DNA from 4 places in the Brevibacillus sp. JB24b genome. Region 4 is predicted to be linked to each of the others. Evidence: predicted binding sites of a transcription regulator. Region 4 holds the regulator's gene; each other region holds the start of a gene.

Region 1 (8,185 bases), 2.0 Mb from region 4:
AAAGGAACATTTTCCTCTGAGATGTCGAAGGAGTATCGACCGTTTACATTGGCAAAAATCCTCTTTTGTGGCAAGATCACTCGACGAATTAAAATTAGAGTACGTTTTAACGCTAAGAATTCTTCCGTAATTTCTTCAGTTTGATGCTCATACATTTCATCCTCCAAATCATCAATACGAACACTTATACGGTCCATGATTGGAAAATATTCATCGGTAATCCCATCAACAATTGCATACAACAAATAATCTGGTCCTCGATTTAAGAAGTAATTGCTTCGATGACACTGAGCTGCGATACGCCCAATCGTAATCATTGGTGATTTATGAATAGTAACAATGTAATTAGGACCAAGAAAAACATTAAGCTCTACTGTCGTAATCTCGGTGTCGCTTTCCTCATTATAACGTAATGCGTGAAAAACGAAAAAATAGTAGTCATCATATTTATCCACTTTCGCACGTGGGCTGACGTGCAAACAGTCCTCAATGGCCAATGGATGGAACTCAAAAATTTTCGCAATATAATGCAGTTCCTGATTTCCCACATCATACAGATCAATCCACAATAAATCCTCTGGAGATTTCAGCCATTTATCCTTGGTTGTTAAATCTACATCATGGATCATCTTTTGTTCGGAATGATTATAAAAATAGGTTTTTATCATCGGTATCCTCACCCCCGTCTTTTTCCCTTATCCATCATACGAAAATTCGCGACGATGTTCAATCAAGAGATGAATAAGCCTGTCAAGCCTCTCATATAGATGATAGTAAGAAAGTGAATCATAAAGAGAGGATGGGATCGTGTTATGCGCAGTCATTCCGCCTCGGTGATGACGGGATTATTTCTAACGCTTGGCCTTGTCTTACTTGGTTCTATTTTTGCTGCATTACTTCTTTCCTTTACCAATGTAAAGGAAAGCTCACTACCCTACTTTAGCTATGTCATTAACATTTGTAGCTTGTTGATTGGCGGCTTTGTAACGGGGCGCAGATGCGGAGCAAGTGGCTGGTATTATGGAGGATTAACCGGTTTAGGCTATTTCTTTCTCGTCTTACTGATAGGGTTTTTAGGCTTTAATGCACCAATTAATCTTTCAACCTTATTGTATACTCTTTTTGCCTTTCTTATAGCAGGGATCGGCGGTGTCTTTGGTGTTAATACGTCCAATCGGCGGTAACTTCGATCTGGTGAATTGCACAGGCTTGTTCTTTTGCAAAGGAAAAAGCTGTTAGCAATACGCTAACAGCTTTTTTGTGTTTATGATTTATTTCGTATCTTCTGCAGGTGCTTCCAATTCCTCTTTTTTCGTTTCCGCTACTTCTTTTGTAGGGTTAGAAACGGTAACAGAGTTTACTGCACCGCGGTCGAACGTCATGTGTACATTGTGTGAAACCTTCAAAATAAGTGTATCGTCAGTAATGTCTTGGATAGTGCCATGCAGTCCTCCAATTGTTACAACGCGATCCCCTTTTTTCATAGCTGCCAACATACCATTGCGCTCTTTATTACGTTTTTGTTGAGGGCGAATCAACAAAAAGTAAAAGATCACAAACATAATAATAATCGGCAACAATCCACCTAAACCTTGCATGGTTCATCCTCCTTAGTTCTTAGAAAGATCTATTTTCACCCAAACCATATTGGGCAAAAAACTGGTCCCTGAAATCTCCCAAACGATCTTCACGGATCGCTTGGCGCACTTTTTCCATCAATTTAATGAGAAAGTGCAGGTTGTGATGCGTAGTTAAACGTATACCAAAGGTCTCTTCAGCTTTGATCAAATGACGAATGTAAGCACGCGTATAATTTTTGCACGTGTAGCAATCGCAATTAGGGTCAAGTGGAGTAAAATCACGCGCAAATTTAGCATTGCGAACGACTAATCTTCCTTGGCTCGTCATGCATGTCCCATTTCGCGCTATACGAGTTGGTAACACACAGTCAAACATATCAATTCCACGAAGTGCACCCTCAATGAGAGCATCTGGAGAACCTACCCCCATTAAATAGCGAGGTTTATTATCCGGTAACAATGGAACTGTGTAATCTAGCACTTCATACATCAGCGGGAATGGTTCTCCTACGCTAAGTCCACCGATGGCATACCCTGGAAAATCCATCTGTACAAGATCACGTGCGCTTTGTTCCCGTAAATCCTGGAACATACCACCTTGTACAATCCCGAATAAAGCTTGATCGTCCTTACGCTCATGCGCATTCAAACAACGCTCTGCCCAACGGGTTGTTCTCTCCATCGATTTTTTCACATAATCGTACTCAGCTGGATACGGGGCACACTCATCAAAAGCCATCATGATATCGGCACCAAGTGCATTTTGAATTTGCATTGCCTCTTCAGGTCCAATAAACAGCTTTTCCCCATTTAAGTGAGAGCGAAAGGATACTCCCTCTTCTGTAATCTTACGTAAGTTGCTTAAACTAAATACCTGAAATCCACCACTATCTGTTAAAATAGCTCCGTTCCAGTTCATAAATTTATGCAAGCCACCTGCTTCTTTAACGATCTGGTGACCCGGACGCAAGAATAGATGATACGTATTACTCAAAATAATGTTAGCGCCCATCCCGCTGACTTCTTCTGGGGACATGGTTTTAACTGTGGCTTGAGTCCCAACCGGCATGAATGCTGGGGTTTCAAAAGTACCATGCGGGGTATGAACTCGTCCCAGTCGTGCGCCCGTCTGTTTGCACGTTTTAATTAATTCGTAGCGTACTGCCAAAGTATCTGCACTCCTCAATAACCAGATGTGAACACCATCTGTTTCTTAGCATGTTTTTCCTACGTCTTATCTATTATAAAAGGTCTTATCATGAATCACAAGAAAACGTATAAAAATTCTTTTATTTAATTAACATCGCATCTCCAAAGCTAAAGAAACGATACTTACGGACAATCGCATCCTGATAAGCACGAAGAATATTTTCACGTCCAGCCAAGGCACTAATAAGCATGACCAGGGTTGATTTAGGTAAATGGAAATTAGTAAGGAGCCCGTCAATAATCGCAAACTCATAACCAGGATACATAAAAATATCCGTCCAGCCAGACTGAGCAACCAGCTTTCCACCATGTTCTTTTGCAATAGTCTCTAACGTTCTACAAGATGTAGTTCCAACAGCAATGACTCGCTTACCTGCTTCTTTTGCACTATTGATCAAATCAGCCATTTCCTGTGTTAATTGATAATGCTCCGCATGCATAACGTGCTCTTCAATTACATCTGCTTCTACAGGGCGGAATGTTCCTAATCCAACGTGTAAAGTAACATAGGCTACTTTAATTCCTTTTTCCTGAAGCTGTTTCAAATAATCTTGCGTAAAATGTAAGCCCGCTGTCGGTGCTGCAGCAGATCCTAACTCTTTAGAGTAAACAGTCTGATACCGTTCTCGATCGTCTAATTGTTCATGAATATATGGTGGCAAGGGCATTGAACCTAATCGATCTAAAATCTCATAGAAAATTCCCTCGTAAGAAAATCGAACAATGCGTCCTCCTGTTGGTGTAATCTCCTCGCAGACACAGCGAAGCATACCATCACCAAACTCTATCTCAGCTCCTACTTTAAATCGCTTCCCTGGACGTGCCAAGGTTTCCCAACGATCATCACCTAGCGATTTAAGTAACAGAATCTCAATTTTAGCCCCTGTCTCACTTTTTACGCCAATCAAACGGGCGGGCAACACGCGACTGTCGTTTACAACCAGCACGTCCCCCGCTTCTAAATACGTAATTAAATCCGTAAACTGCTGATGAGTTACTTCACCTGTTTGTTTATCAAGAACAAGCAAGCGAGACCCTGTGCGATCCTCTAGTGGATGCTGGGCAATCAACTCTTCTGGCAGATCAAAATCAAATAAAGTTACATCCACGTTTCTCTAATCTCCTTTTTCGCAATTCATTGCTGTTAGATATCCTACTAAGACTCCGAGGGCATTGGGAGTTGAAAATGCGTGTAACAAGCTGGTGTCGCAATACGTCCACGCGGTGTTCGCTGAATGAACCCAATTTGTAACAAATAAGGCTCACATACATCTTCAATCGTTTGAGATTCTTCTCCAATGGTAGCTGCAATAGTATCCAATCCTACTGGTCCGCCTGCAAATTTTTCAATGATGGCAAGAAGTAATTTATGATCAATATGATCTAATCCGCAAGCATCCACTTGAAGCCTCACTAAAGCTTCATGTGCAATTTCTTGTGTAATAATCCCTTCACCCTGAACTTGAGCAAAATCCCGGACACGTTTTAATAAACGATTGGCGATACGCGGTGTACCTCGCGAACGTTTGGAAATTTCCAGGGCCCCACCTTCTTGCATACCGATCTGTAGTATGTCTGCTGCACGCGAAACAATGAAAGCTAATTCTTCAATTGTATAGAATTCTAAACGATTAACGACCCCAAATCGATCACGTAGTGGAGATGAAAGTAGTCCCGCACGCGTCGTAGCTCCTATCAATGTGAAGGGAGGTAGATCAAGGCGGACATTGCGAGCACTTGGCCCTTTTCCGATGATGATATCTAGAGCAAAATCCTCCATTGCTGGATACAAGACTTCTTCTACACTGCGATTGAGTCTATGTATCTCGTCAATAAACAGTACATCCCCTTCTTGTAGATTCGTAAGGATGGCAGCTAAATCACCTGGTCGTTCAATGGCTGGTCCAGAGGTTGTTTTTAAATTAACACCTAGTTCATTAGCTATAATCTGGGATAAAGTTGTCTTTCCTAAACCTGGAGGTCCATATAATAGTACATGGTCCAACGCCTCTTTGCGCATTTTAGCAGCTTCGATAAAGACCTTTAAATTCTCCTTTACCTGCTTTTGCCCGATGTATTCGGATAAGAAGCGAGGACGCAAACTAAATTCGTTAGCATCTTCTTCCCACTGCATGTGGGTCGTAATAATCCGATTATCGTCCATCTTTTATCCCCTCATAAAGAGCGCAAGCCCCTGTTTAATCAATTGTTCTACACTGGCCCCAGTCTTCGCTGATTCCAACAATTTAGGACGAATCCCTTGAGTTTCGTTGTCTGAATAACCTAAAGCCATCAATGCCTGCATGGCTTCTTCTAACGCAGCCATGTCGGAATTTCCCTTCACCAATAAAGATTCTGGTGCAGACGTAACTAGCATAGATGGTGTAAATCCCTTCAACTTATCTTTCAAATCTAAGATCATGCGCTGAGCTGTCTTTTTCCCAATACCAGGAAACTTCGTTAAGTAGGTCACATTCTCTTGTTGAACAGCGGAGACAATTTGGTCAGGTGTAGCCCCAGCTAATATAGCCAAGGCTCCTTTTGGTCCGATGCCATTCACATCAAGTAATCGGCGATATAAATCACGTTCGTCTCTAGTTGCAAATCCATACAAATGAATCGCATCTTCACGTACATGGTGATGAGTAAATAAGCGGCAAGATTTCCCTTCATCTTTCACAAAATAATAAGGATTAGGACAAAAAACACGGTAACCTAGCCCACCTGCTTGCACTACAACGTATTCCGTATCTATATAAGAGACAATTCCCTCTACAAAATCAATCATTTCTTTGCACCTTCCGATATATCATAATACGTGCGGCTTTGAGCATGAGTAATCGCTACACCCAATGCGTCCGCTACGTCATCCGGTTTTGGTACTTCCTTTAACTTCAATAACATCCGTACCATTTCTTGAATTTGTTTTTTCTCAGCTCCACCGTAGCCAGTTACCGCTTGCTTGATTTGCATCGGTGTGTATTCAAAAACCGGGATTCCTTTTTGCTCAGCAGCTAAAATAATGACACCACGAGCCTGTCCTACAGTAAAAGCTGTAGTCACATTTCGATTAAAAAATAATTTTTCTATGCCCATTTCATCAGGCTGATACGTATCTAAAAGCTCGATGGTAGCATCATACACTTGGCGCAAGCGTAGGGGCACAGGTGTATGAGCTTCTGTCTGTATGCTACCATACTGCACAGGCTTTAAGGAACTTCCTTCTTTATCTATAAATCCAAACCCGACAATTGCAATCCCCGGGTCAATTCCAACTATCCGCATTACGTTCTCTCCGCTTCTTCCTGTCTTCCTCTAACTGTAACACAAACCAGACAGATTGCGAACATGCATTTCCGTTGAAAGTTTGATAACCCAATCCGAAAAACAATCGAACCCTAGCATTTTTTAAACCATTTCTTCGTCATTTTACGATTATTTTTCTCGAGTTTAATCTGTTGATTGATAAGGCCAACGCAAAGGCCAACACAGAAAAAGCCTGCTGAGATTTTCTCAACAGGCTTCCCTGCCTCGTTCAAAAACGTGGGACGGCCAATTAATGTTTGTTCATACCAAGTTCATCTGCTGCGTCATGTAGCATGTGAGCGTAATCGTCCACTTCATTCTGCATTTGCTTTTCGATATTATTTATTCTTCGATAATCCAATTTGTTATGACCTTGGTTAAGCTGAACATACAAGCGTTGGTGGAACTGGTCTTTGTAGCTTCCTCCTGGCATTGAAGACATACAAGAACTCCTCCTTCACATGGCCGTCCCCTACAGTATGCGATGTTAATGATTGTGGTATGTATCCCGATTTTACCTATTCCGTTCATTCGTAAAGGACGACAAGCTTTGAATGAAATGGATAACTGGAAGCATCCTATGGCTATAATCATTTGATTTGTTATCTCAAAGGGGGATATGTTATGAAAAAGAAATCCTTTTCTAGTCTCTATTTTCTGCTAATCTGCTTTTGTTTGCTATTCTCCCCCTCCACTGTTTTTGGAAAACATCATGCGTACGTAAGAGAAACAGATAAACCCGCTCCCTTTGCTCCGGGTTCCTTGCCTCAGGGGGGATTGACCATCATTGTCAAAACTTCTGTAAATGCTACTTTCCAATCCAAACTGACAGTAACAGGTCGGGAAAAATGGGGACAACTAATTGAAGCTAGGCCACGCATTTCAAGCTCTGAACCGGAATTTATTCGAGCCATAATCTATACGGAGAAAAATCGTTATCTATATAGTGACGATCAACGTCTATTTGAACAGGCTTCATTTCAAGAAGTACTATTAACGAACCCGTTACGTAAACACCTTGAAAAATGGGTTTCTTTAACAGAACAGAAGCATTATGGTACCTTATCTGGGTGGAATGAGGTGCAACGAAACTTTAAGCGTATGTCATATGGAACTGTCACAGATATTGAATCAGGTGAACAATTCCGTGTACAACGTCGTGCTGGTAGTGATCATGCCGACGTACAACCTTTAACGAAACAAGATACTTTCATTATGAAGAGGATATATCAAGGAAAATGGAGCTGGAAAAGGCGCGCCATTTTACTAACTATCAACGGACAGCATTACGCAGCTTCTATGCACGGGATGCCTCACGGTGGTGATGGAATTGCTGGAAATCAATTTAACGGGCATTTTTGTATTCATTTCCTAGGTAGCTCTACTCATAAGCGTCCCGAACCGGATGCTGGCCACCAATTTATGATTCGAAAAGCGGCTGGAACACTCTATTCTGCCTTGCGGAAGGCTAGTCCTCTCCAAATTATTGATTACTATCTCACTTGCTTACGAGAAGAAGAGCCTCTTGCTTCTTTTTTGGTTGCTGGATCACCAAGCTCTCTGGCTTCCATGAATGATCCAGTGTATGTTCGTGAACCGTTGCACCCACTTTTAGATAAGATGACAGCAGAAGAGCAAACCAGTGATATGTTCTCGGTCACCATCCCTGTGCAACTCTCCTATACAGAAAAAGGGAAGAACTATCAAAGAGTCTGTTATTTTACGTTAGTTAGAGGCTCTCAATGGGATCGTTGGCGAATTGCTGAAATGGAGCTTGTTGGAGAGTAACAGGAAAACGGCGATTAAAAAGGATGTTCCAAAGCAAGCTTGCTTTTCGGAACATCCCTTTTTATCTTCTAAACCTGCAATTGTCGATTCACTTACGCAGATACTGTTTCTGAGGTTGTCTGAGAAGAGCTTTTAACTACCTTGTCATTTCGAGACAAGCAGATATTTAATACAATTGCAGTTAGCGAGCCTGTAACGATACCGTTTTGCATAATCATCTTCGCCATTCCTGGTAGCTGATCAAACATTTGTGGTACCACTGCGGAACCTAAACCTACCGCTATACTACAAGCTGCAATTAA
Region 2 (8,185 bases), 1.1 Mb from region 4:
CAGGAATCCCCTTCATTGAGTATACGGCTCCCACAGAAGCTGGAAGTATCAACATCAATGCAATTACTTGCAAAAATAAAATCACTTGCTTCATCAAAACATCTCCCATTGGTTATAAATTACTCTTTTTGTTTTGCCTTTGCTTTGGCTTTCCCCAATTTTAAACGCGCATGCATTCGTTCTGCTTCTCTCTCTGAACGAATGTAATTATGTTTGAGTAATAGATATTGTTCAATCTCACTCAACAGATAAAAAAGTGATGCCCTCACTTCAAATTCTTCACGTGTAACAGGCAAAGGCTCTTGACGTACGCGTTCCCTTATTTCTCGAATACCATCCAAATATACGTATGACGTGTTGCCTGGATGGATTTTTACACTCAACTCATCAAGAAAATCAGCAATCTGTTTTCCCTGTGGAACCTGTAAAGAAAGGCTAGAAACTATAGGCAGCATGCGCTCTAAGATATCAAATTGTTTCTCCCGTATACCAAAATAACGATAAATGGTCGATTCGGGTCGCAACAAATTATTTTCAACAATCAGTAAGGAGAGCTCTTTTGCTTTTTTAATCAAGATAGGTGTTTCCACCATTTCTGATCCTGGCCATCCATCTTCCCCATGGCGTAAATAGCCTGCCAATTCCTTTAAAATTACAGAAAAGTTTTTTTCTACCTTTTGCTGAAGCTCCCACAATTCCTTATCCTTATTAGGCATATATAAATTCATAAGGAGCCCGATTCCTATACCGATCGTGACCAATTGTATTTCGTTCCATAAGAAGCCCCAGCTCAAATCCTGTTTCAAATAGATATGTAGCATGATGACACAACTGGAAATAAATCCCTCAATTACACGTAAGCGCACTAATGTCGGAATAAAAATCAACATCAACATCGTGATGGTGAAAGCATGAAATCCAACCAGCTTAAAGAACAGAAAGCTAAAAACCATAGCGAGTAAGCATGCTAGAAAGCGGTCGATGGAGACGCTTAACGAACGCTTTCGCGTAATTTGAATGCATAAGATGGTTAATGTACCTGCTGAAGCGTAGAACTCTAGTCCAAGTAATTGAGCGAGAAAAATAGATAATCCAGCACCAATTGCTGTTTTCAGTGTTCGGTAACCAATATAAGGCATCTATTGCCTCCTTTCTTCCTCTTCTCCTCACTATACTATAAGCTCTCTACCTTTATTGGAAAAAGATAAAATCTTTTTGAGTAAATAAAAAAAACGGAGCGACTGTTTAAGTCTCCCCGTTTTTCTTTTCTATTCCGTTCTACTCAATTTCAAACTGTACCGAAACAGTTGTTTCTACTTTAATTTGTCCAGGAGCGATTGAACTGCCTCGTGCTGCTGAATCCTGCATCGATAATTCGCTCTTCGCTAGCATATAGGGACGTTCTATGACATTGCTCTCTGAAATGGTTAGTACTTTTTTCACTGTCACGCCAGATGCCTTTGCTAACGCCTCTGCTTTAGCTTTTGCATTTTGCACAGCTAGCGTTAAAGCTTGCCCTTCATATTTTGCTTGTTTATCTGTGCTCAGCTGAACCGAATCAATTCGATTAGCGCCAGCTGCCGACAGCTTATCTAACAAATTACCAATCTTATCTAAATGTCGATACGTTACCTTCACAATATGCTGGCTTTGGTAACCTGTTAGGACAGGACCTGCTTTATCTTCGTAATTGTATTGTGGACTGGTTGTAAATTGAATGGTCTGAATTTCCTTCTCAGATAACCCCTCTTGTTTCAACACCTTTTCCACTGCAGCAAAAATTTTTGCATTCTTTTCTTGTGCTTCCTTCGCTGTTTTAGCATTCGTCTCTACTCCTACTTGAAGATAAGCCACATCTGGGTCAATAGAGATACTACCTACTCCTGTAACACTAATGTTGCGGATTATCTGTGCTTCTTGAGCATGTACGGCAGGTACAGAAGCCAATAAACTCCCCCCTGTTAACAATCCAACCGTCAGAAAGGATGCTACTACTTTATTCATTGCTTTTTTTCTCATGATTATTGCCACCTTTCACTCATGCGCTACACTTTTTCAGCATTCTGCCAATCTACGCATTATCTGAATATCTGCTTTGACGAACCTATTGTTGAATTCGTTTCAACAGAAAAGATCACGCACTGCCTCGTGTGATAAACTTCAACGGAAGTTCTACCTTTCTAGTGACGATTGTTCTATCCTTTAGCTTGTTTCCCCGCTCAGGAATTTGTTCGATAAATAACTGAAAAGCAACCTTTCCTGCTTCAAAGCTAGGTACATTCATGGTTGTTAGATCAAGGATGCTCGCCAACGGTAAATTATCAAAGCCGATAATAGCCAAGTCCTCAGGGATGCCCCATCCTAGTTTTTTTGCTTCTGTTATCATACCTGCTGCCGGTAAATCACCTGCTACCATAATCGCTTGTGGACGTTCTTTTAGCTGAGCCAATCGCTGCACAACCTGCGAACCATCCTCCATCTGATAGCAATTTTCAAAAATCCATTCTGGTCGAACGCATTCTCCCAAATCGGCAATACCTTCCAAATAAGCCTGCATACGTTTTTTTCCATTATGAGTTCCACTGGTTCCAAGAGAAAAACCAATTTGTCGATAGCCTTTTTCTACTAGATAACGAAAGCATTCCTTCGTACCTTTATACCGATCAACATGTACATAAGAAATAACTTCACTATCTACTTTCTCACAAGCAACAATAGGTCCATAGGAAGCGTACGACTCTACCATTTCCCATTTGCCTTTTCTTGAAACAATGATCACCCCATCTATTTGCTTCGATTTCAGCATATCCAATACACGCTTTTCTTCATTTTGATCATAATTGGTCTGGCATAAAATTAATCGGTAATTATTCACTAGTGCTTGTTCAGCAATTCCTTCCAACACCATTCCAGCAAAGGGATGATTGACAAACGGTAAGAGGACCGCCACCATACCTGTTCTCCCCTTTACCAAATGAACAGCGTTACTGTTCGGCGAGTAATTAAGCTTATGTACGGCATCCCAGACTGCCTCACGCTTAGCTTCCTGTACATAGGGATGATTGTTAAGAACCCGTGATACGGTTGTAATAGATACACCTGCTAGCTCAGCTATCTGTTTTATATTAGCCATGTGTCATCCCCCCTCTCTCCATTGTAAAATAAGCTGTTTATAGATGCTATGTTCTCATTGTTCTCTAGAAAATCTGAAGAAATTACTTGACCTGAAATGCTTTTCATATTGTAAGGTTAGTCTTGTTAGTATCACTTGGTGTCGGCGTGACCTCTGGGCGTTACGACACAGTGATATCACTTAGATCAACTAGAGAAAAGCGGAGGAAATCCAAGTGGAGAGAAAAATCGTATTTTTTGATGTAGACGGAACCTTACTTACCGATGATAAGCAATTGCTAGCAAGCACACGCGACGCTGTACGTCGATTACGTGAAAATGGAATCTATACGGCTATTGCTTCTGGTCGTATGCCTAAGCAATTAGAAGATATTTGTAGGGAATTAGACATCCATTCTTATGTTTCTATAAACGGTCAATATGTTGTGTTTGAAGGAGAAGCAATCTATAGTAATCCAATCTCGATGGAGCAATTAACAGATTTAACGAACCTTGCCGACAAGCACGGTCACGTTCTCACCTATGTAAATCATGAAATGTTATGTGCCAACCATCTTAACGATCCTCGTTTGGACGAAATTTATGGTGAGCTGCAATTGGCTAAACCTTTGCTTGATCCTGATTATTACAAGCAAAACCCGATCTATCAAAGCATCATCTTCTGCTCACCGGAGCCTGCAAAAGAGTACGTAGAGCGTTTCCCGCAGTTAGGCTTTATTCACTGGCATGATTATGCCTTAGATATTATTCCATTAGGAAGCTCCAAGGCAGTCGGTATTCAGAAAATGCTGGAACACGGTAAATTTTCTCTTGAACACACCTATGCCTTTGGTGATGGTCTAAATGATTTAGAAATGCTTGAAACCGTAGGACACGGTGTGGCTATGGGCAATGCCGTTGCAGAAGCAAAACAAAAAGCCCGCTATGTGACAGCACATTGTAATGAGAATGGGATTGCAAAGGGGTTAGCTATGTTGGGATTGCTAGACTAATTTATAATAAGAGCTTCCTAAAAAAGCCGTTTTCTCTTTATACAGAAAACGGCTTTCTCTATTATTATCTTGTTACCTGTTTTATTTTATCAATCATCTGATTCGGTGTTAATCCATTTAATTCAGAAATTCCTTGTCCTTCCAGAGCAACCGTTCTTTCCCCGAAGATAGGATAGATTCCTTGCCATTTATCTACGGTTGTGTAGGAATTGGAGTCCAATTTTTTTAAGAATAAAAAATATTCACCATCCCCAAGCGCCCCAGGATACTGTAAATTTAAAGGGTCCCTAGCCACAGGTTTAGGTTCCAATCCATAAAAGATAACCCGTACTTGGCTCCCTATGTTCCCCTTTAGTGTCGTTTTTACTTGAAAGGTTTGTGTATATTTGACAACTCTTCTTCCTTGAACAGATCGGTCTGTAGCTTGCTCATTAATGGATTCCAATGCTGTTGCATGAATAATAGCCTGGGACTCATTGGTTAGTTCTTTGACGGAACGGATTTTTAGTTCATTTTGGATGACTTGGGTGTGCTGTTCTCCCCGAAGAGAGTTCGCCGTATCTCCGCCCCATCCTGTGTATCCAATCATCAATACCGTAAGCATCCAACTGCTGTACCACATGTTGTGCCTCCTGAACTCTCATATTTGCTGTTATTATGTGTTAGCACAGTAAGAATATGTACGAAAGTTCTGTGTAACCGGTTACACCTCGGAGGCAATCAACCATTGTACCTGCCATTCTTGACATTTTTCTATCCATTCCTCTGGTATTTCTCTATCACAAATAATCGTCTGGATGTCTTTTATGTCTGCAATTTTATAAAAAGTCTGTAATTCCAATTTAGCCTGATCACAAAGCACGATACATTTCTTTGAATTCTCCATAAATTTCCGGACTAAAAAAGCTCGTTCAGCATCATGATGGCTCATTCCTTTTTGTAAGGATAATCCATCTACACACAAGAAAGCTTTATCTGCATGGAAATATTCCATCATTTTTTCTGTCATCAATCCGCATACACGTGCATGCTTTTGATGTACCTTCCCACCTAAAAAATAAATATCTCCTGAAAACTCATCCCTTTTCTCTTGCAGAAAAAAGGCTTGTAGTAATCGTACAGAGCAGGTAATGATCGTCACGTCTTGTTTTTCTAATAAGTAGGGCAACATATATAGTGAAATAACCCCGTCATCTAGCACTACACTTTCACCATGCTGTACTAAATTTGCTGCTGTCTGCGCAATTCCTTTTATGCTGCTATAACAAATTTCTGAGTCATCTTTATAAGAAAGTAACTCAATGTCTCCACCAACTTTTACGGCTCCTCCATAAACTCGCTTGAGCCTCTGCTCTTGTTCCAGCTCTTCTAAATACCGACGTACGGATTCTGAAGAGACTTGTAGCTTTTCTACTAGCTCTGTTGTTTTTACTTTTCCTTCTTGTTGTAGTAGTTCTAAGATGAGCTCCTTTCGTTCCTCTCCTACTAATGACACACCAACCGCCCCTTTTTCGCCACTTTTTGTTATTGTAACTCAACTTTTGTTATTCAGATAGACTTTTGCTTAGATAGTAGAGAAACTATTACTAGAAATAGCCCACAAGGATTTTTGTAAAATGTTTTCTCCTATCATACTTCATAAACAAATACTTTACAAACTTTTGTTTAAGTGATAAACTTTTGTTTGAAAGGAGGAGTGTCATATGGATAAAGAACAACAAATCTTGCACTACATCCGTTTGAATCCCTTCATCAGTCAACAAGAATTAGCCAATAAAATGGGAATTTCCCGCTCAGCTGTAGCAGGGTATATTGCCACTATGATGAAACAAGGCCAAATCAAAGGAAGAGCCTACATTTTAAAAGAAGAAGCTTCCATCACTTGCCTTGGGGGTGCCAATCTGGATCGCAAAGCTCGCAGTAAACAACAAGTCAAGCTGCACTCTTCCAATCCAGTTAGCATCTCTTCATCATGTGGAGGGGTTGCCCGAAACATTGCCGAAAATTTGGGACGTCTTGGTTGCGTTACCTTGCTTATTACAAGCGTAGGTAATGACAAAGAAGGTGAATGGGTTCTTGCAGAAACCAAACAGCATGGCGTAGACGTTAGTCAATCCTGGATGCTCTCCTCTGAACAAACAGGTACTTACACAGCACTACTAGATGTAGATGGTGAAATGTACGTTTCCCTAGCAAACATGGATATTTATGAAAAAGTAACAACCGAGATGGTTGCTGAGAAATGGACTCATATCGTTGCTTCCGACATTGTGCTTCTAGATACGAACTTACCTGAGGAAGTGTTGGCATACATGATCACACGTTGCCACGATGAGAACATTACTTTGTATATTGATCCCGTCTCTTCTGCCAAAGCGAAAAAATTACCAGAATCCCTCATGGGTGTCACAAGCATTTTACCTAATCAGGAAGAAGCTGAGATTCTATCTGGCATGAAGATTAACAATGTAGAGGATGTAAAAACAGCTTGCCAGTTGATTCGTAAACGCGGTGCTCTCAATGTCATCGTAACCATGGGTGAACAAGGCATTTTTGTGTCCTCCCCTGAGCATGAGGTTTTACTTCCACCATATCCAGTGGATGTAGTAGATGTTACCGGTGCTGGTGATGCCTTTGCTTCAGGTTTGCTGCATGGTGTTCTACATGGTGAAGAGCTTTTAGATGCTTGCCGCTTAGGTCTTGCTGCATCAGCTCTGACGCTAGTAACAGAACAATCTGTCTCTCCCGAATTACAGCCGGAAAAACTATATCAGTTCGTAAAGGAGAATGCACAATGAAAAACTACTTAACTTTTACTGAAGAGGTTGCACACGCCCTAGAAAATAAATTACCGATCGTCGCTTTGGAAACAACCATTATCTCTCACGGTATGCCGTATCCACAAAATATTGAGATGGCTAAAAAAGTTGAGCAAATCATTCGCGATAACGGTGCTGTACCAGCTACTATTGGTATCATGGATGGCAAAATTAAAATTGGTCTTACCGATCAAGAATTACAAGAATTCGCTACTAACAAATCCGTCGAGAAAGTAAGCCGCCGTGATTTACCTTATATCCTAGCAACAGGTAAAATTGGAGCGACCACTGTTGCAGGCACTATGATTGCTGCTGAACTAGCTGGTATCGAAATGTTTGCTACAGGTGGTATTGGTGGAGTTCACCGTGAAGGAGAAGTAACGTGGGACGTATCTGCTGACCTAACAGAATTGGCGAATACTAGCGTAGCCGTGGTTTGCGCAGGTTGTAAATCAATTCTAGATATCGGACGTACTTTGGAATACTTAGAAACACAAGGTGTACCAGTAGTTGGTTACAAAACAGACGAATTCCCTTCCTTCTACTCCCGTAAGAGCGGCTACGGCGTTGACTTCAAATTGGACACGCCTGATTCAGTAGCTTCCGTAATGGATACGAAATGGAAGCTAGGTATGCAGGGTGGAATGGTTATCTCCAATCCTGTACCAGAAGAATCTGCTCTTCCATACGATCAGATTGAAGCTGCAATCCAGCAAGCATTAGCTGAAGCCAAAGAAAATAATATCGCTGGTAAAAAAGTAACACCGTTCTTGCTTTCAAAAGTAAAAGAACTAACAGCAGGCAAAAGCTTAGAAACCAACATCGCACTTGTATATCACAACGCAGAGGTAGCTGCTAAGATTGCAGTTGAATACAAAAAGAAACAACATCAATAAGCTAGTAAAAATCTAGATATCATTTTGGTATAAAACACTTCATATCTAAAAAGGGCAGTTCCAGAGTGGTTTCCCCATCTTCTGGAACTGCCCTCATTTTTATTTTAATAGCCTACGCATGGTTTGTTAGTAAGGCCCATATCCAATCACCTGTGCAACGATGATAGCAATACCTCCCACTATTATCTGCAAACCAATTAGAGGCATAATCCACTTAAACCAGCGAATCCACGGAATTTTGGCCAAGGCTAGTCCAGCCATAAAATATCCAGAGGTAGGAGTTACAATATTAGTAAAGCCGTCTCCCAATTGAAAGGCTAATACTGCGGTCTGACGAGTGATGCCC
Region 3 (8,185 bases), 300 kb from region 4:
ACAAGAAGCCTAATTTACTTTCCGAGATTCCCAGAGGGGCCAAGTCTATATCTATGGCATCTAATACATTATCGGATACCCATAGTGTGATTAATCCAAGCTTAGCTAGCATAGGGTCCGTGTCCTTCGATATCGTCTGCTTTATTAGCTCTTCGTATGCTCCTATTTGCATGGACAGGGATTCATTATTCGATATCATTGCTTCTGAGTGGTCTTTTTTCATGAACGTGCTCCTTTTGAGACTACATATCCATATAGTTAGGTAGGCTAATTAGAATGTTGCTATCATAGCATTAATTTCAAATAAATGCAATTATATGGTAAATGATATTTTTTATCCCGATGCACTTGATCACTGTATAAAATTACCTTCTGGTTCATAGTATAAATAAGAACAAGTGTTTGGTATACTATTCGACGAGAATATACGTTCGATAGGAGTGTTTGAGGTGCACAAGAAGCGGGTGATTTTTCTAATTGATATGCAAAGCTTTTACGCAAGCGTTGAGAAAGCGGCTAATCCAGAACTTCGTGATCAAGCTGTCGTGGTGGCTGGTGATCCAAAGAGGCGGAGCGGTGTGGTACTAGCTGCTTGTTCGTTAGCGAAAGCATATGGTGTGACCACAGCAGAACCCTTGTGGAAAGCTGAACAAAAATGCCGACATCTTGTGGTAGTGCGCCCCCGCATGCAACGTTATTTGGAGGTAGCAGCGCAAATTACGACTATCTTTGAATCCTTTACCGACTTAGTGGAGCCTTTCTCGATTGACGAACAGTTTCTCGATATTACGGGTAGCTTGCGATTATTTGGGAATGATCCAGAGGCGATTGCGACTAAGATTAGACAGCGTGTTCTCATGGAGACAGGAGTAGTCTGCCGAGTAGGAATTGGCGAAAATAAGGTTTTGGCTAAAATGGCTTGCGATATGGCTAAAAAGCAAGGGGATGGGATTTTTTGGCTCAAAAAAGAGGGGCTATCTGATACGCTGTGGCAGTTACCCATCGAAAAGCTGTTTGGCGTAGGTTCACGGATGAAACGTCATCTTCATCGGATGGGTATGTACAAGATTGGCCAGTTAGCAGAAACATCGCTTGATGTCATGATTAAACGTTTTGGAGTAAATGGAGAAGTGCTCTGGCGGACTGCACATGGCATTGATGAGTCACCTGTATCGGTTAAGGCGCATGATGTTCAGAAGGGGATTGGTCATCATATGACATTACCACGTGACTATCATACAGCAGAAGAGATTAAGGTGGTTTTGTTGGAGTTATGTGAAGAAGTGTGTAGAAGAGCTAGAAGCAAGCAACTAATGGGCGGGGTCGTAGCTGTAGGATGCCGAGGAGCGGATTTTGACGTGCCGACAGGTTTTTTTCGACAGATGAAAATGCCAGAGCCAACCAACGATGTGATGACGATTTATGCAGCTGTCTTAGAATTGTTTGAGCGTCATTGGGAGCATTCCCCGGTACGTAGCGTGGGTGTTCACATTGGACAATTGACACCAGATGATGTTTGCCAGCTTAGTTTATTTGAAGACAAAATGAAAAAGCGATCTCTTGCCTACACCATGGATGGCATTCGATCTCGCTTTGGCAATGATGCGATTATACGCGCAGTATCGATACTCGCGGCTGGTCAAGTGAAGGAGAGGGCACACAAGATTGGGGGGCACTATAAATGAGTCAGCCAGCCGTTCCACTTGAGTGGCAGGAGCATGTGCGCGAATCTATTTTATTTGGTTTGTTGTTTAAAGTAGCGATGGTGGACCAGCAGACTTTGCGACAGATTCCATTGTCTCTCTCCTATGTTCATTTATTGGATCACCTGTCTCGTTGGGCAGAGCGTAGACATCATTATCTGCGCAGAGCCCTACTAGACAGAGGATGCGAAGTGATTGGCACACAGACCAAAGGGGGCTTATATCGAGTACAGGTTCGGCTCAACGGCTATGTACACGAGCTACGCTATTCCCCCGAATTATTACGGGCAGAATGTCAGGCACGTGTCCAACAATGGCTGACGGGAGAGAAGCAACCAGATGATGTAGGAAAAGGTAGCACAAGCAGGGGCTTGGTTAAAAACCAAAGATTGATATGAACCTGTATGCTACTACCATCTACCTGCATGCCCTTACTCTCTACGGTTAAATCTTTACGTTCTCAGCATGCTTAGCTAGCTCTCTTTTCATGCGCTTTCCACGTGTCATTAAAAAGAACAAATAAACGAGCAAATAGGTCACCATAGCTAAAGCAGAGATGCGATACATGATTGCATAATTGGCACTCGATGCTACTACGCCGAGCAACATAGAACCGATGGCAACTCCTAAGTCAATGGAGTTGAGAAAAGCAGCATTAGCCATTCCTCGCTTATCTGGGCTTACTTCCTTAATGATCCAAGCCTGCATGGAGGGTTGTAAGGTTCCGTAGCCTAATCCATACAACACAGCCGAACAAATCAAACCTATCATACCAGTCGTGAAGGAGAGAGCGAGTAGACCAGCGATTACGAACAAAGCACCAGGAATCAGAACGGATACATGCCCTTTTTGGTCAAAAATCTTGCCGGATAGAGGACGAATACACAGAATAGCTAAGGCATTAAACAAAAAGAAGTTACCTACATTGTCAATTTGTATTTCCTTTCCAAATAAGGCCAAAAAGCTAAGTAAACCGCCATAAGTAACTGATAGCAAAAGATTTAGCAAACAGGGAAGCAAGATGTTCTTATCCAGAAAGGGAGAGCGACTATTGGATGGCACGGATTCTTGCACCGATTGCGTAATGGACGCCTTAGCATCTGTTTGCATAGTAGGCTCAGCATTTTCAGCTGCAACTGATTTTTGCTTAGGTAAAACGAGGTACAGCAAGGGAAAAATCAATAAAATCAACAAGGTAGAAGAGGCAGTCAATGTACCAAAGCCATACGTTGCTAACACCCATAATCCAATCATCGGTGCAATAGACATAGCTAGGCTGGTAGATAGACCGAAGTAACCCATACCTTCTCCCATACGGCGAATTGGAATGACATGAGAAACCATTGTGGGAAAGGTGGTACTAGACATCCCAAAGCCAATTCCATAACAAACGCGCATAACAAGCAAGACGGCAATAGTTCCACACCAATAGTATCCGGCTGTAGAGAGGGCAGCAATTACCAATCCTGTGAATAGTAGGAAAGTGATCTTCCCCTGCTTCAAGAGTTCCCCTGCGAATAACCGCGTCACAATGGCAGACAAGGCAAAGAGACTTGTTACTAGACTGATCGTAAAATCAGTAGCATAGAAGGTCTCTTTGACATAGGCCGGGAAAGCGGGAAGGATCATTTGTAAGTTAAGAAATAACAACAGATTACAGACTGTTAACAGTATAAATTTTTTGGACCAAAGTTTCTCTTGTTCTCCTATCAAAACGTACCACTCCTAAGACTCTATCTGTTTTTGAGCATTCTCACTCATTTGTTGTAAAAGCTGTTTCATAAACGCTAGATCAGCATCCGAGATGTTGTGGAGTGCTTCCTGAATCGTTTGTTGCTCGATGGGGAGTGTCTGTTTGACCATTTCTTTGCCAGCATCGGTTAAGAAAAGCAAAAAAGCACGGCGATCATTTTCAGACGTTTTTTTGTGAATCAAGCCTTTTTTATATAGTGCATCTAAAATTCGGGTTGTTGTTGGCTGATCTTTGGATGTACGGTGTGCTAGTTCTTTTTGATTAATACCGTCTTGTTTATCCAATTGATACAAAAGTGAAAATTGTTCGGTAGTAATGTCAAATTCCTTTAAGCGTGAAGAGAGCAGATAAACGATCTTGCGGTAGGTCTGACCCAGCATAAAGCCGATAGAGTCCTCAGAAACAATTTGTTTACTCAAAGGGGCTCCTCCTTTCTTAGAAAAAATACTTGCTACAACAATTATATGTAAGACAATTATTCTTGTAAATATATGTAGTTGAAACAAGTTTTTAGTATCATTGAAAAACGAAAAAAGAAAGCAGTGACAATCATGAAAAACAAGCCTGTTTCCAAGAAGGAAAATCTTTTTGCGTCTAGCCGATTTATCTTGCCAGAGCATCGAGACCTATATTTACGAATGAAAGCAGAGCAAGAGAGATACTGTCCACCTGACTTAGACGAGGAGGAGCGTGTCACTATTAGTGCCATATTGTTCCAAGGTTTACAACAAAAGCGTTTGCTGACACTGCGTTATTACGATGATAAGGGAGAACAACGTATTATCGGGCATGCTCTGCATGTTGATCCTGTGTCACAACGACTTAAGCTACAGACACAGAACGGGGTGTCTTGGATTAGCTACCAGACTATTTTGGCTGCTGAAGTGGAGGATATCTGGTGAAAATTTGTGAGGGTCGGAAAATAAATCGAGGAAAAAAATAAAATAAATGTGAGTAAATATCATGGAAATAGAGAGAAAATGAGTAGTAACGCAAAAAATCATGATTCGCCAAGATTGAACGATCTATTTTACGTTTCCAACTGAATTTATAGATTTTTCACTGGAATTTTGCGTGAAAATGCATTTTGCATTGGAAAGCGTTTTGGCTGTATTGTATGTAACGTGAGATTTTTACGAAAACACGTAAGCACAAAAGGGGATTACAAATGTTAGCACAAGAGATGGGCATGGTTTTAACCAAGCACGCGGAAGTAATGGATGCGAAGCGTTGGGCGAATCTGATTGAACAGATGGAAAAGAAAGGTTTGTACGTCGTGATCGAGACAGATACCAACTGCCGCATGCTCAGTCCACTAGGTGGATTGATGCCGATGCCTTCAAAAAATCAACAGCTGACGGTTTTGACAGAAGAAGAATTGCTAGCAAAAGGCCTAGATATTGGCCATCATATTGTAAAAAAGCAAGTAGATGTCGCTAGCGGATCATAAAAAGGATCAAACGAAAAAAACAAACAATGAAACCCACAAACCCACAAAATGAAACTAATGACACCAATGCAGCTGCCATAGGGCTCTCTTTCTTAGGAAGAGAGCTTTTTATTCCTGCTCTATTGACCGCCTTTTCCTCCTGCCGACATTAGTCATAAGCGAGCTTGTAGATTGTTGACATACTCCTAAAAAGGAAAACAGACTGACTCAGATGGGCCAGCCTGCATGCGTGTTTTTGATAAAATGTATACATCCAAATAAAATACTAAGTTAGTTACATATAAATAAAAAATATGAATAAAAAATATGAATGACAAAGTAGCCTAGTTTTGTTTCCTCGATAGCTGTTGCTGCAATTGGCTAAGCAAGCGTTTCGTTTCGGGAGTCAGAGAAGGTAGTTCAGGAGCTAGCCTTCGTTTTTGCCGATACATAATCATACTCCATTCTTGTTCTTGTGCTAGCCAGATTCGGCGTTTGATCTGCTCCCATCGTCGGGAAGCCAATGAGATCGGTACGCGAAAAGCTTGAGCTAGCTGGTTTAACCAATCCCTTTCGTATGTAGGCATAGTTAATGTTTGAAGTAAATAAAAGGGCATAGCTGCGTACAATTGAAAGTGCCCTGCTTGCATTTCCTGTAAGTCACGTAGAGCGGGTGGCAATGACAATTGATTGCCAGAATGGCGCAATGGATGACATAATTCATGAAAAAATTCGGCTCGTCGTTCTACTTCTGACAAATGCTGATGTAAAAAAATCAGAAAGTCTCCACTATTCTCGCACCATCTTACGTGGGATGGTAATCTTGTAAAAGCAATTTCGCCTCCAAATAACTCTGCAATCTCTTCTAGGTGTAATTCCTCAGGAGCTAGAAATCCATGTCGCTGATACCTAGCTGTAATCCATTCCTCTAAGGGTGTCATTTGATATAATTCGAGATTCATGAAAACCTCCTCCTCCTAAATTATAACTCAAAAATAAGAATATTTGTTCGTATCTAAGAAAAAAAAGGATAATTGCAAGCGTACGGGACGCATCCAATTATCCTTTTTCTTTTTGTATGGGGAGAAACAGCTATGCTTTGGCTCCCGCAACTACTTTAAATTCTTTCCCATTTAAGATTTCTTTGCGTAATCTCAACATTTTCTGGTCTAGGCTATTGGCTGCTTCAGCTGCTTCAGTCAATTCATGCAAGACATAAGGTGGTACTTGTTTATCGTACTTATAAAACAAAATATGCTCTAGGCTGGCCCAGAAATCCATGGCTAAGGTCCGTAGTTGAATTTCTGCGTTTACCCATTGTATTCCTTCATTTAAGACGAGAGGGACCTGAACGATGAGATGCAAGCTTTGATAGCCATTTGGTTTTGGAGAGGCTATGTAATCTTTGATCTCTACAAGGCGCAAATCTTCTCGTTGTTTAAAATGGTCCGCAATGCGATAGATGTCTTCAACAAAGGCACAAACGATCCGAACACCAGCTACATCAAACAGCTTGTCTCGCACGCTTTCTAAAGTCTTTGGCAATCGTTTACGCTCCAACTTTTTCATGATACTAGCCGGCTCTTTTAAACGTGTTTTGATATGTTCAATAGGGGAGTATCCATCTTGCAATTTCCATTCTGTATTCACAATCATGATCTTCGTTTCCAATTCACGTAAAGCGAATTGATAATGAAAGGCCATGTTTTTCCAAACATCCATATTTTCTAGCATAGGTACGCTCCTTGTATTTCTGTGACTTTGACGCTAAGCCTGAATGCAGTTCATAGGCATGGCATGGTGAGCAATATTAACTTTATTGTACCTGATGGTTGTGGGAGAAATATGTAAGCGGCGAAAAAGGACGTTGCTGATCGAAAACAGCAACGTCAGAAAAGGATATATGACATCATTTCAAACGAAACGGCTCTCGGCCCTTGGTAAACAACGGTCTCCATCATTTAAACAATATTTTTACGCAGAAGCAATAACAACTTCATGTGTTATCAATGTAAGATGAATGATTAAGCCGAAGTAGTTTGACGCTGAAAGCCTTTAAATCGTGTTCCTTGATAAGAAATAATACCATAGTCTCCTTCGACTAACAGCCCATATTGCGGTCCAGTCAATTGAAATTCTTTGCGCTCGCCATTCTCCAATTCAAATGTGACATAATATGAGGTGTGAGAAGCATGATTTTCAGAGCGACCAGACACTTGAAGACGCTTTGAAATAATATGAGCTTGTTTATTTTCGACAGGAGAATTGTTATTTTTCGTCCAAATAAATAGAGCACGACCAAAAACGAAAATAAAGCCACCAATCACAATAACAGGAATAACGTTAGACATAAAAGAGAACATGAAACCAAACATGGGTGATCCAGGCTCGAGCGGATTAGAAAAGAACAAAGTGGAATCCTCCTAATTACAAAAATAGAGAATATTCACTTGTATTATAGCATAAGTAGCACTTTTTTACAGTTTATACCACCTTGTGAATTAGAATAGGTGTCACATAGCCTTCAATAAGTGCTGCGAGTAACACAAGCGGTAAAATGACCAAAATATAGGTTTTAAGTGACTGGATGATGGCTTTTTTAACGGAATAATGATGGCGATTGCGTGAAAATAAACGGCGAAATACAGTAAGACTAAGAAAAATACCAACACTCCCACTTAAAAAGATAGCAATCATCTCAATAATACCGTGGGGGAGGATTCCGTAAACTAAGATATTTATCCAAGGTTGATTCTGAATAGCAACGGAAGCAAGTAAAATACTAATCGTGCTAATTGTGATGATCGCTGAGAAGGCAGGTAAAATAATCAACGGAATAATTCCGACTAAGACAGATAGGAAGGTCGCTTGAACATTATTTTTAAAAATAGTCCAGAAAAAATATGTGGATGTACCGCCTGACTTGATCCCTTTTGCTTCAAAGGCTTGAGCGAGTGTTGCCAACAGCTCTTTAACCGTTTGCGGATTTTTTACAATGAGCATATAAAAAACAACAGCGATGACTAAGGATACCAGCATAATAGTCCAAAAACTTTTCTTGTAATCTTGACGGAAATGTTCCCATTCTTGGGCATACAAATCACGTAGCATAGCACTTCTCCCCTTATCAGTTAAGAATAATGGTTTGTCTACTTGGTTATGTACACCTACAATCATGAACGAAACAATAATAGGTAAATAGCATGGTCAATGCTCACCTCAGTTCTGTAAAGCTCTACATGATTCGTGGGTGTGGATCTTATTTTCCTTTCCTAAAGACTTATAACGATATTATTTATA
Region 4 (8,185 bases):
CCCTTTTTTATGCATTAACGATGATTTTAGGGAAAAGTTTGCAACAAATAAGTGTCTATGCCACCACGTTTATTCAAACTGCCCTAGGTGCTATATGCTTGCTTCCCTTTATTCATTATCATGCATTTTTAGATTTAACTACGCTGAATTGGGCATATGCAATCATTACTGGTATTATCCACACTGGTGTTGTTTACCTTCTGTTTTTCGATAGTGTACGAAAGCTATCGACCAGAACGATTTCAGGAATGGTATTTTTAGATCCAGCCGTCGCAATTTTATTAGATGTGGTCATTATTGGATTTCGACCAAGTATCATTCAAACAGTGGGTATCCTATTCATTTTTATTGGAATGCTTTATACATTAAAAAAACCAAAACAAGAAAATACGGTGAATTATACGTAACTAAAATTCACCACTACTATTGATAAGTCATTGGAACATAGGTAAAATGAGGAAAATATTTTAGAAAGGAGAGGGGGATATGAATTCTTATGAGTTGCAAGTAAAAGAATATCTACATTCAAAGAATGCTGATGCCCAGCACTTTATTTTAGGTCAATCTTGTCACACGGTTGAAGAGGCGGCAAAAGCTGTGAATGTTCCTGTTAACGAGTTGGTTAAAAATATTTGTATGGTTGATGAAGTTGGAAGATTAATTGTTGCCGTGGTAAAAGGTGAAGATAGAGCTAGTACATCACGAGTAAGTAAAGCACTCAATATTGAAAGACCTCGTTTGGCCAATGAAAAAGAAGTGTTAGAAGGAACTGGTTATCCAGCTGGTGGTGTGCCTTCTTTTGGGTTTGAGGCCATTTTTTTAGTAGATCCTAGAGTAACAGAATTGGAGTATGTATATACGGGAGGAGGCTCGCCTAATTCTCTAGTAAAAATAAAGGTAGAAGATTTATTGAGATTAAATAGAGGAAAAATTGTTCGTGTAAGAAAATAAAAGATACAATATGGTGATGAGTAAGGCTGTTTAGCATACAGCAAATTCTCTATGAAGTAAGGAGTATAGAAATGAAAATAGAGCTTGTGAAAGTATCTATGCATCAAAAGATGGTTTTACGGCATCTGTTAGAGCTATATCAATACGATTTTAGTGAATTTGATTATGCTGATGTAAATGAGCATGGCTTGTATGATTATAAATTTTTGGATCATTATTGGACAGAACCAGATCGGATTCCCTTTTTTATAAAAGTAGACGAGAGATATGCTGGATTTGTATTACTACGAAAGCTAAAGAATCAAGACATAGAGTATTACTCAATGGCAGAGTTTTTTATCATGAGAAAATATCGTATGCATGGGATCGGTAAAGAAGTGGCATTTCGCTTATTCCATCAATTCCAGGGAGAATGGGAAATTTCTGAGATCGAGCAAAATATTTCGGCACAGAAATTCTGGCGCGCATTAATTTCTGAATACACAAATAATAATTATCAAGAATTGAGAAGAGAGGATTGGGATGGTCCCATTCAAAAATTCTCGTCAATAGGTATTCAAAAAAGAGGAGGAGAATGAAAGATAATCTAGCATCTAAAATGGTGCTTATTTTATTGAAACTTATCATTCTCCTACAAACAGTCTTAGTAAGTACAGCGGATGTAAGTGGTGATTGTTGATAAGTATAGGATTTATTAAAGTCTAGTGAATAGTCACGTTACCTGAAATAGTGACAGGATTAATACCAGAGTTTTGTAGAAGAACAATCCAATGTGAATTTCGTGGCACAGTTACGGTAGATCCTTTTGGATAAATTTTTTCAGCTCCATACCGATTTGCATTCAGTAGGTACCACCCCAGCGTATCTACATGCTTGTCAAATGTAACAGTTACGGTACCACCTTTAGCTAGGAAAAAAGGTCCTGTGACCCCAGCTTCTCCATATCCTCTATCCCATTCCTTTACTGTTAATGCAAATGGAATAGAAAATTGACTGTAAGCATTACTACTCATACTTACTTGAGTTGTACTATGCTTTTCTTGAGCAGCATAACTAGTCGAGGACAGTAAGAAAACAACAGGTATTGCCAATAAAGAATAGAAGAAACGTATACCAAACAAGAAAAGGAAAACTTGTAAACAAAAATGAAACGTAGGAGAGCATTGATACGTACATATAGAAAACGGGTAAGATGCAACAAAGAGGGGGTTTAAACATGGATGTTTTATTGTGGTTGATCGTTATTCTCTTATTCGGTCTTAGTATCGCCGGCATCTTCTTGCCAGTGTTACCTGATACCGTTTTATTATGGGGCGGTTTCTTATTGTATCAGTTTGCGATTGCCGATCCGGGGGCAGGACTGCCGGTTTCCTTCTGGTGGGGAATGGGAATTTTGAGTGTGATGTTATATGGTGCTGACTTAATGACCAATATGTATTTTGTTAAAAAGTATGGCGGATCAAAGGCATCAGCAATTGGCTCAATATTAGGTATTATCATTGGTGTATTTACGTTTCCGCCATTTGGTATGATTATTCTTCCATTTGTATTTGTATTATTAATTGAAATGCTGATGCAAAAACAACCGGCTGAACGAGCTTTTAAGATAGCTATAGGAAGCCTCATTGGATTCTTCAGTAGTGCTATTGTGAAAATCTTTATTCAACTAATCATGATTATCTGGTTCTTTATTGTAGCTTTGTAAAAATTTTTTGTGGATAATCAAATCAGGTATTGAATTTTTGATCTAATGAACAAAACCGAGATTGTCAATTATTTTCTCTATGATCAACTGGAGAGAAAAGCGGCAATCTTGGTTTATTTTTTGTTCTTGAACAGGATTGGTCTTAATGGTAGAGTTTTGGTGCTCTTTTGAGAGTATGCCAACCTTACTTTTTCCGATAATGATTGTGAGTCGGAGAAAACAGATTTTCACGCGCATATCTTACAAGGGAAAAATAATCCACATGATCATGTCCATGTAACACCCGATTATGGTGAGTAATCATCTGTTCGGCAGGTAAACTGGTTGAATCTGTTGTAGAATGTCCGTCTCCAACTAGTGTTACATCAAAGCCATATATAGTAGCCGTTCTGACGGCTGTGTCAATACAGAGTTCTGTTTCAGCCCATCATGATTAGATGCTGTATCTGGTGATCTATGAATGCTCGAATGGATTTCAAAGCCCGTTCCATTCCCCTTAGCAACATCTTTATCTCTACTAAAGATGACGTAATAATCTGAATTAACTGCTTGTTGTATGACAGCATTAATCGAAAGTAATAGAAACGGTTGCTAGCTAAAAGGTTCAGAACGAAAAAACTCTTGGTGAGTATGATCTTTACCAAGAGTTTTTTCGTTCAAGCACGTTAGAAGTCAGCAAGTAAATTAAAATTCAATGTACTAGTGGAAAAGGCGGTAAACGCCAATCACTTTACCTAGAATTGTAACGCTATCTAAAATGATTGGTTCAAGCTGAGAGTTTTCTGGCTGAAGACGGAAGTGCGTTTTCTCTTTAAAGAAACGCTTAACAGTTGCTTCATCCTCTTCTGTCATCGCTACCACGATATCACCGTTATTGGCTACATTTTGTTGGCGAACAATTACGTAGTCGCCATCTAAAATGCCTGCCTCAATCATACTCTCTCCCATAACGCGCAACATGAAAACATTGTCAGACGTAACGATGTTTTCTGGCAATGGAAAATATTCTTCCACTTGTTCAATAGCTGCAATAGGCTGACCTGCCGTTACCTTACCAACCATTGGAACACGAACAATGGAGCTTTCATAATCATCCTGTATACGAGTTTCGTCCAATAGTTCAATAGCACGTGGCTTAGTAGGATCGCGGCGGATTAAGCCCTTTTTTTCAAGTCGTGCAAGATGACCGTGAACAGTGGAACTGGAAGCTAGTCCTACCGCTTCACCGATTTCTCGGACAGACGGGGGATAACCTTTATCTTTTACTTCCTTACGAATAAAATCAATGATCGCTTGTTGGCGATTGGAGAGTTTGGACATTTCGAACACCTCATTCTCTCGATCCAGATATTTTCTACATTATACCATGAGAATTTGCGTTCGACAAACATTAGTTCGATTTTGCCTACTTGACAGGAATGTTTGTTCGCATTATGATTATGCTATCGAAATGAGAACAAACGTTTGCGAGGGTGATGATAATGATGGTACAATCTAGCAATTGTCAGAATCTATACAAAGATAAAACAAGAACAACGACGAATAAGGACACGTTGGTACACTATAGAAGAGGGATAACACGCGGGCAGGCTATAGTAACGATACTGCTCATCATAATAGTATCCTTTGCAGCAGGCAGTATGATTTTTGGAAAAGAAAAAGTGGCTATTGCAGCTCCCAATACACAGCAAGAAGCTCTTGTCATTACCATTCAGCCAGGTGATACGCTGTGGAGTATTGCGGAAGCATATCAGCAGGAATCCGGGTTATCAGTTAGGGAACTAAAGGAAGAGATCATGATACGAAATCAATTAGATAGCCCAATGATTTATGCAGGAAATAATCTCGTTATTCCAGCATACCGGTAGGCTTTAAACCATAATTTATATCTCCTCTCTTTGGTCTTGTGTTATAATAAAGAGAAGTTAGTTGAGGAGGTATCACCATTGGTTACTGATGCAGAGGTAAAACGTATTAATGAATTAGCCAAGAAATCGAAGGGTGTTGGCTTAACTCCAGAAGAAAAAGCGGAGCAACAAGTTCTTCGTCAAAAATACATTGATGCTATGAAGGCTTCCTTGAAATCTAGTTTAGACTCGATCCGTTATGTAGAGGATGAGGAACCTAAGCATAAGCACTAGTCTATGTGATTTCTTTAAATAATCCACGTAGGAATAGTGCCGTTGATTAGGGTTACTTACAATTACAAGCAAATAAGAGGCGATGGAGTTCGCCCGAAGCGCCGTTAGGCTAATGACTCCTACCAGTAATATTGCTGGTAGGAGTTTGTTTGTATATGTGTCAGAAATAGATGATAGAGGAGGGAGTGCATGTCATTTTTTATTGTTGGACTATCAGGAATGATGGGGGCTGTATCTCGATATTTACTAGGAGCATGGACATCGGGCTGGTGGGGGCTTTCATTTCCTTTAGGAACGCTAGTAATTAATTTCATAGGCTGCATTGGATTAGGCATTCTCAATCAATATATCCTAACTCGAAATCAACTGCCTTCCTGGTTTACCGTAGGAGTAGGAACAGGGTTTATTGGCTCTTTTACTACCTTTTCGACTTTTAGTGTAGAGACGCTAACTCTTTGGCATCAGCATCAATATATGCTAGCGATTTGTTATGTGTTGGCCAGTCTATGGGGAGGGTTATTAATGGCATGGCTTGGTTCTTTGATAGGTACTCGATTAGCACAGAGAGGGAGCGAGACTGATGCTATTGAATAGTATAGGAGTAGCATTAGGCGGGTGTCTGGGAGCAGTGGCTCGCTATGGAATCAGTCTGCTGATAAATCGGCGTTATCAAGGAATGTTTCCATTGGCAACCTGCTGTATCAATATTCTTGGATGTTTTTTATTAGGTATAATAACAAGCTCTTCATTGGCCCCATTTTTTGTGGTAATGGCAGGAACAGGTTTTATGGGAGCTTTCACTACCTTTTCGACATATAAATGGGAAAGCTACTCTTTATTCACCAAAAAACGTTACCAGATAGGAATCATATACTTACTTATCAGTTATTCCTTGGGAATTTCATCTGCCGCACTGGGGATGTTTCTCGGAGTACATTTGTGATTTCTAAGATTGTCCTTGGATTTGTTATTTTGTTTTGATAAGATAAATATTCGTTTGATGAAAAGGAGGTTAGACATGTGACCATTCATCATCCTGCATATAAGGAAGAACAAGACCGGCTGGATAAAACGGTACATACCATTGAAAAGGAGATTGGACAGCTCCGAGAAGATCTGCGAGAGGCAACGGATGATTATGTTAAACAAGTAGTCAATTCTTCGAAAGCAAGGGATCTCTTTCATTTGGAAAGCTCCGTGAAAAAGCCCTACTTTGGTCGAGTGGATTTCATGAAGGAAGAAACGTATGAAATGGATTCCGTATACATCGGAAAACGTGGGATCGTAGAACGCGACACAATGGATAGTGTTGTAGTAGATTGGCGTGCACCTATTGCCAGTCTTTATTACAGTGGGGAGAACAAGGATGCTTTTTACCGAACACTTCAGGGAATTGTACGTGGAGAAGTAAAGCTAAAACGTAATTTTGCTATAGAAGATGCTCGGATTACAGGAATATATGATGGAGCTTTAAAAGAAAAAATTCATCGCGAGATTGGGGCGCCAGAGGATTTTCTTGAAGAAGGCTATATAGACGAATTTTTAGCTTCTAGTCTGAATCAAAATAACGATAGTCGATTAAAAGATATCGTTGCTACAATTCAAACGGAACAGAATGATATCATTCGTGCTGAAAAAGATCGGGCTATTGTAGTACAAGGAGTAGCAGGAAGCGGAAAGACTACGATTGCATTACACCGATTGTCCTATTTGATTTATAATTACCAGCATTTGATCGCTTCCAAGAAATTTATGGTATTTGCGCCAAATAAGCTGTTTTTAACATATATCTCTGATGTATTACCCGAATTAGGCGTGGAGGATGTGCAGCAAGCAACTTTCACCGAGTGGGCAGCCAAACAGGTAAAGGTGCTTTTGCCAAAAGGATGGCGAATTGTTGATCCGAGCAAACCATTGCTACTTTTCTTTGAAGACGATACAAGCAAGCAGATGGAGCAACGTAAAGCGTGGAATCGGATGTCATTTAAGGGTTCTATTCACTGTCATAATATGTTAGATCGGTATATGAATTATTTGCTACATGAACTAATAACCTATAAGGATTTGCGATTTATTTATAATAAGACAAAGCATGTGTTTGAAATGAAAAAAGCAGATATTCGCCAGTTGTTTATTGATGAATTTGCTCATTTACCATATCAACGGAGAAGAGAAGCTTTAGCTAAGCATGTGAAACAACAGATGACGCAACAATTATTTACTCATTTGAGGGAAGCAAAAATTGATCTGGATAAGCCTAGCTTATTGCGTTTTGAGAAAAAAATAGATGAATTACTTGCTTTGTATTTAGGTAAGTGGCCAAGTATAGATGTGTTTAGTGTGTATGCGCAACTATTGCAAGATTGGGAGCTGATACGCAAGCTTACCAGTGAAGAAATTCCGGATGAAGTGCTGCAAGATGTTGTGGAGACTTCAAAATCATTAATAGAGGAAGAACGTATAGAAGCAGAAGATCTTGCTCCTATTTTATATCTTCGTCATCTGCTGGAAGGAAGCGGGAAGGAAGCACCTTTTGATCATACGGTGATTGATGAAGCTCAGGATTTGAGTTATGTAGAGATTTTAGTGCTTTCTTTACACACAAAAAATGAGTCAATGACTATCGTAGGGGATTTGGCTCAAGGTATTCATGCCTACCGTGGATTAGATAGCTGGCAGCCAGTTTTACGAAATATCTTCAAAAAGAAAACAGACTTTTATACATTAGAGCAGAGCTATCGTTCGACTATTGAAATTATGAATTGGTCCAATGTTGTTCTAGAGGGCACTCACTTACCGGAAATTACAGAGGCCAAGCCAGTGTTGCGTCATGGTGAGGAACCGCTATTCTTACGGGCCAAAAGCCTAAGCAACATGCTAGAGGATATTAAAAAACGAGTCGAAAAGTTTCTAGATGTTGGTCATCAAACGGTGGCGATTGTAACCAAAACCATACATGAGAGTAAAAAAATTGCCAAGGCATTAAAAGAAAAAGGTCTTGAGCTACATCATTTGGGTGTAAAAGATAAGGAATTTCCCGGTGGAGTAACGGTTCTTCCTGCTTATCTGACGAAAGGGTTGCAATTTGATGTAGTAATTGTCCTACACGTAGATAATGAACATTACAGGAACAATGTGATGGATGCCAAGCTACTTTATGTAACAATGTCTCGTCCTGTACATCAACTTCTACTATATATTCAAGGGGAAGCTAAGGTGACACCATGGCTAGAGGCAAAAGCAAATGCTATACAAGAAATATGAAATGAAAAATAATGCAAGGTAATACTAAAAAATCATGAAAGCTTCCCAGAATGAACGATTGTTTGAGTACGATCAGTTCAGGTAAAGCAATCATGGTTTTTGCTTTGGTTGTATATGCTTATAC

Evidence for each region. The regulator LexA, encoded in region 4, represses DNA repair genes until DNA is damaged. The targets are predictions, from matches to a motif close to CGAACATATGTTCG.
Region 1: a site for LexA is predicted at 6,133-6,146, ahead of ruvC (crossover junction endodeoxyribonuclease RuvC). Genes of this name have one in related genera too.
Region 2: a site for LexA is predicted at 5,798-5,811, ahead of ACQV1I_RS21320 (carbohydrate kinase). Genes of this name have one in related genera too.
Region 3: a site for LexA is predicted at 5,884-5,897, ahead of ACQV1I_RS17510 (ImmA/IrrE family metallo-endopeptidase). Genes of this name have one in related genera too.

The regions. Positions count from the first base shown of each region.
Region 1 covers NZ_JBNVQV010000001.1:1,433,958-1,442,142, reverse strand. The annotation lists gene corA (magnesium/cobalt transporter CorA) at 1-668, opposite strand, end outside; gene ACQV1I_RS07030 (TIGR04086 family membrane protein) at 813-1,184, shown strand; gene yajC (preprotein translocase subunit YajC) at 1,272-1,598, opposite strand; gene tgt (tRNA guanosine(34) transglycosylase Tgt) at 1,618-2,748, opposite strand; gene queA (tRNA preQ1(34) S-adenosylmethionine ribosyltransferase-isomerase QueA) at 2,870-3,898, opposite strand; gene ruvB (Holliday junction branch migration DNA helicase RuvB) at 3,946-4,953, opposite strand; gene ruvA (Holliday junction branch migration protein RuvA) at 4,957-5,577, opposite strand; gene ruvC (crossover junction endodeoxyribonuclease RuvC) at 5,574-6,074, opposite strand; gene ACQV1I_RS06995 (hypothetical protein) at 6,346-6,537, opposite strand; gene ACQV1I_RS06990 (hypothetical protein) at 6,720-7,883, shown strand; gene ACQV1I_RS06985 (nucleobase:cation symporter-2 family protein) at 7,976-8,185, opposite strand, start outside.
Region 2 covers NZ_JBNVQV010000001.1:4,559,105-4,567,289, forward strand. The annotation lists gene ACQV1I_RS21285 (polysaccharide deacetylase family protein) at 1-94, opposite strand, end outside; gene ACQV1I_RS21290 (aromatic acid exporter family protein) at 120-1,139, opposite strand; gene ACQV1I_RS21295 (SIMPL domain-containing protein) at 1,279-2,019, opposite strand; gene ACQV1I_RS21300 (LacI family DNA-binding transcriptional regulator) at 2,135-3,133, opposite strand; gene ACQV1I_RS21305 (Cof-type HAD-IIB family hydrolase) at 3,348-4,124, shown strand; gene ACQV1I_RS21310 (hypothetical protein) at 4,189-4,746, opposite strand; gene ACQV1I_RS21315 (DeoR/GlpR family DNA-binding transcription regulator) at 4,828-5,619, opposite strand; gene ACQV1I_RS21320 (carbohydrate kinase) at 5,828-6,922, shown strand; gene ACQV1I_RS21325 (pseudouridine-5'-phosphate glycosidase) at 6,919-7,839, shown strand; gene ACQV1I_RS21330 (YfcC family protein) at 7,966-8,185, opposite strand, start outside.
Region 3 covers NZ_JBNVQV010000001.1:3,746,495-3,754,679, reverse strand. The annotation lists gene ACQV1I_RS17545 (MarR family winged helix-turn-helix transcriptional regulator) at 1-199, opposite strand, end outside; gene dinB (DNA polymerase IV) at 450-1,685, shown strand; gene ACQV1I_RS17535 (hypothetical protein) at 1,682-2,101, shown strand; gene ACQV1I_RS17530 (MFS transporter) at 2,148-3,416, opposite strand; gene ACQV1I_RS17525 (MarR family winged helix-turn-helix transcriptional regulator) at 3,429-3,875, opposite strand; gene ACQV1I_RS17520 (YolD-like family protein) at 4,008-4,358, shown strand; gene ACQV1I_RS17515 (hypothetical protein) at 4,625-4,906, shown strand; gene ACQV1I_RS17510 (ImmA/IrrE family metallo-endopeptidase) at 5,230-5,847, opposite strand; gene ACQV1I_RS17505 (GTP pyrophosphokinase) at 5,978-6,619, opposite strand; gene ACQV1I_RS17500 (DUF2500 domain-containing protein) at 6,910-7,296, opposite strand; gene ACQV1I_RS17495 (stage II sporulation protein M) at 7,370-7,996, opposite strand.
Region 4 covers NZ_JBNVQV010000001.1:3,443,053-3,451,237, reverse strand. The annotation lists gene ACQV1I_RS16090 (DMT family transporter) at 1-407, shown strand, start outside; gene ACQV1I_RS16085 (aminoacyl-tRNA deacylase) at 487-951, shown strand; gene ACQV1I_RS16080 (GNAT family N-acetyltransferase) at 1,023-1,529, shown strand; gene ACQV1I_RS16075 (hypothetical protein) at 1,653-2,072, opposite strand; gene ACQV1I_RS16070 (DUF456 domain-containing protein) at 2,168-2,656, shown strand; partial or broken gene ACQV1I_RS16065 (isochorismatase family protein) at 2,841-3,238, opposite strand; gene lexA (transcriptional repressor LexA) at 3,356-3,976, opposite strand; gene ACQV1I_RS16055 (LysM peptidoglycan-binding domain-containing protein) at 4,138-4,524, shown strand; gene ACQV1I_RS16050 (DUF896 domain-containing protein) at 4,603-4,797, shown strand; fluoride riboswitch at 4,867-4,926, shown strand; gene crcB (fluoride efflux transporter CrcB) at 4,987-5,391, shown strand; gene crcB (fluoride efflux transporter CrcB) at 5,378-5,740, shown strand; gene ACQV1I_RS16035 (HelD family protein) at 5,818-8,061, shown strand; gene ACQV1I_RS16030 (OsmC family protein) at 8,180-8,185, opposite strand, start outside.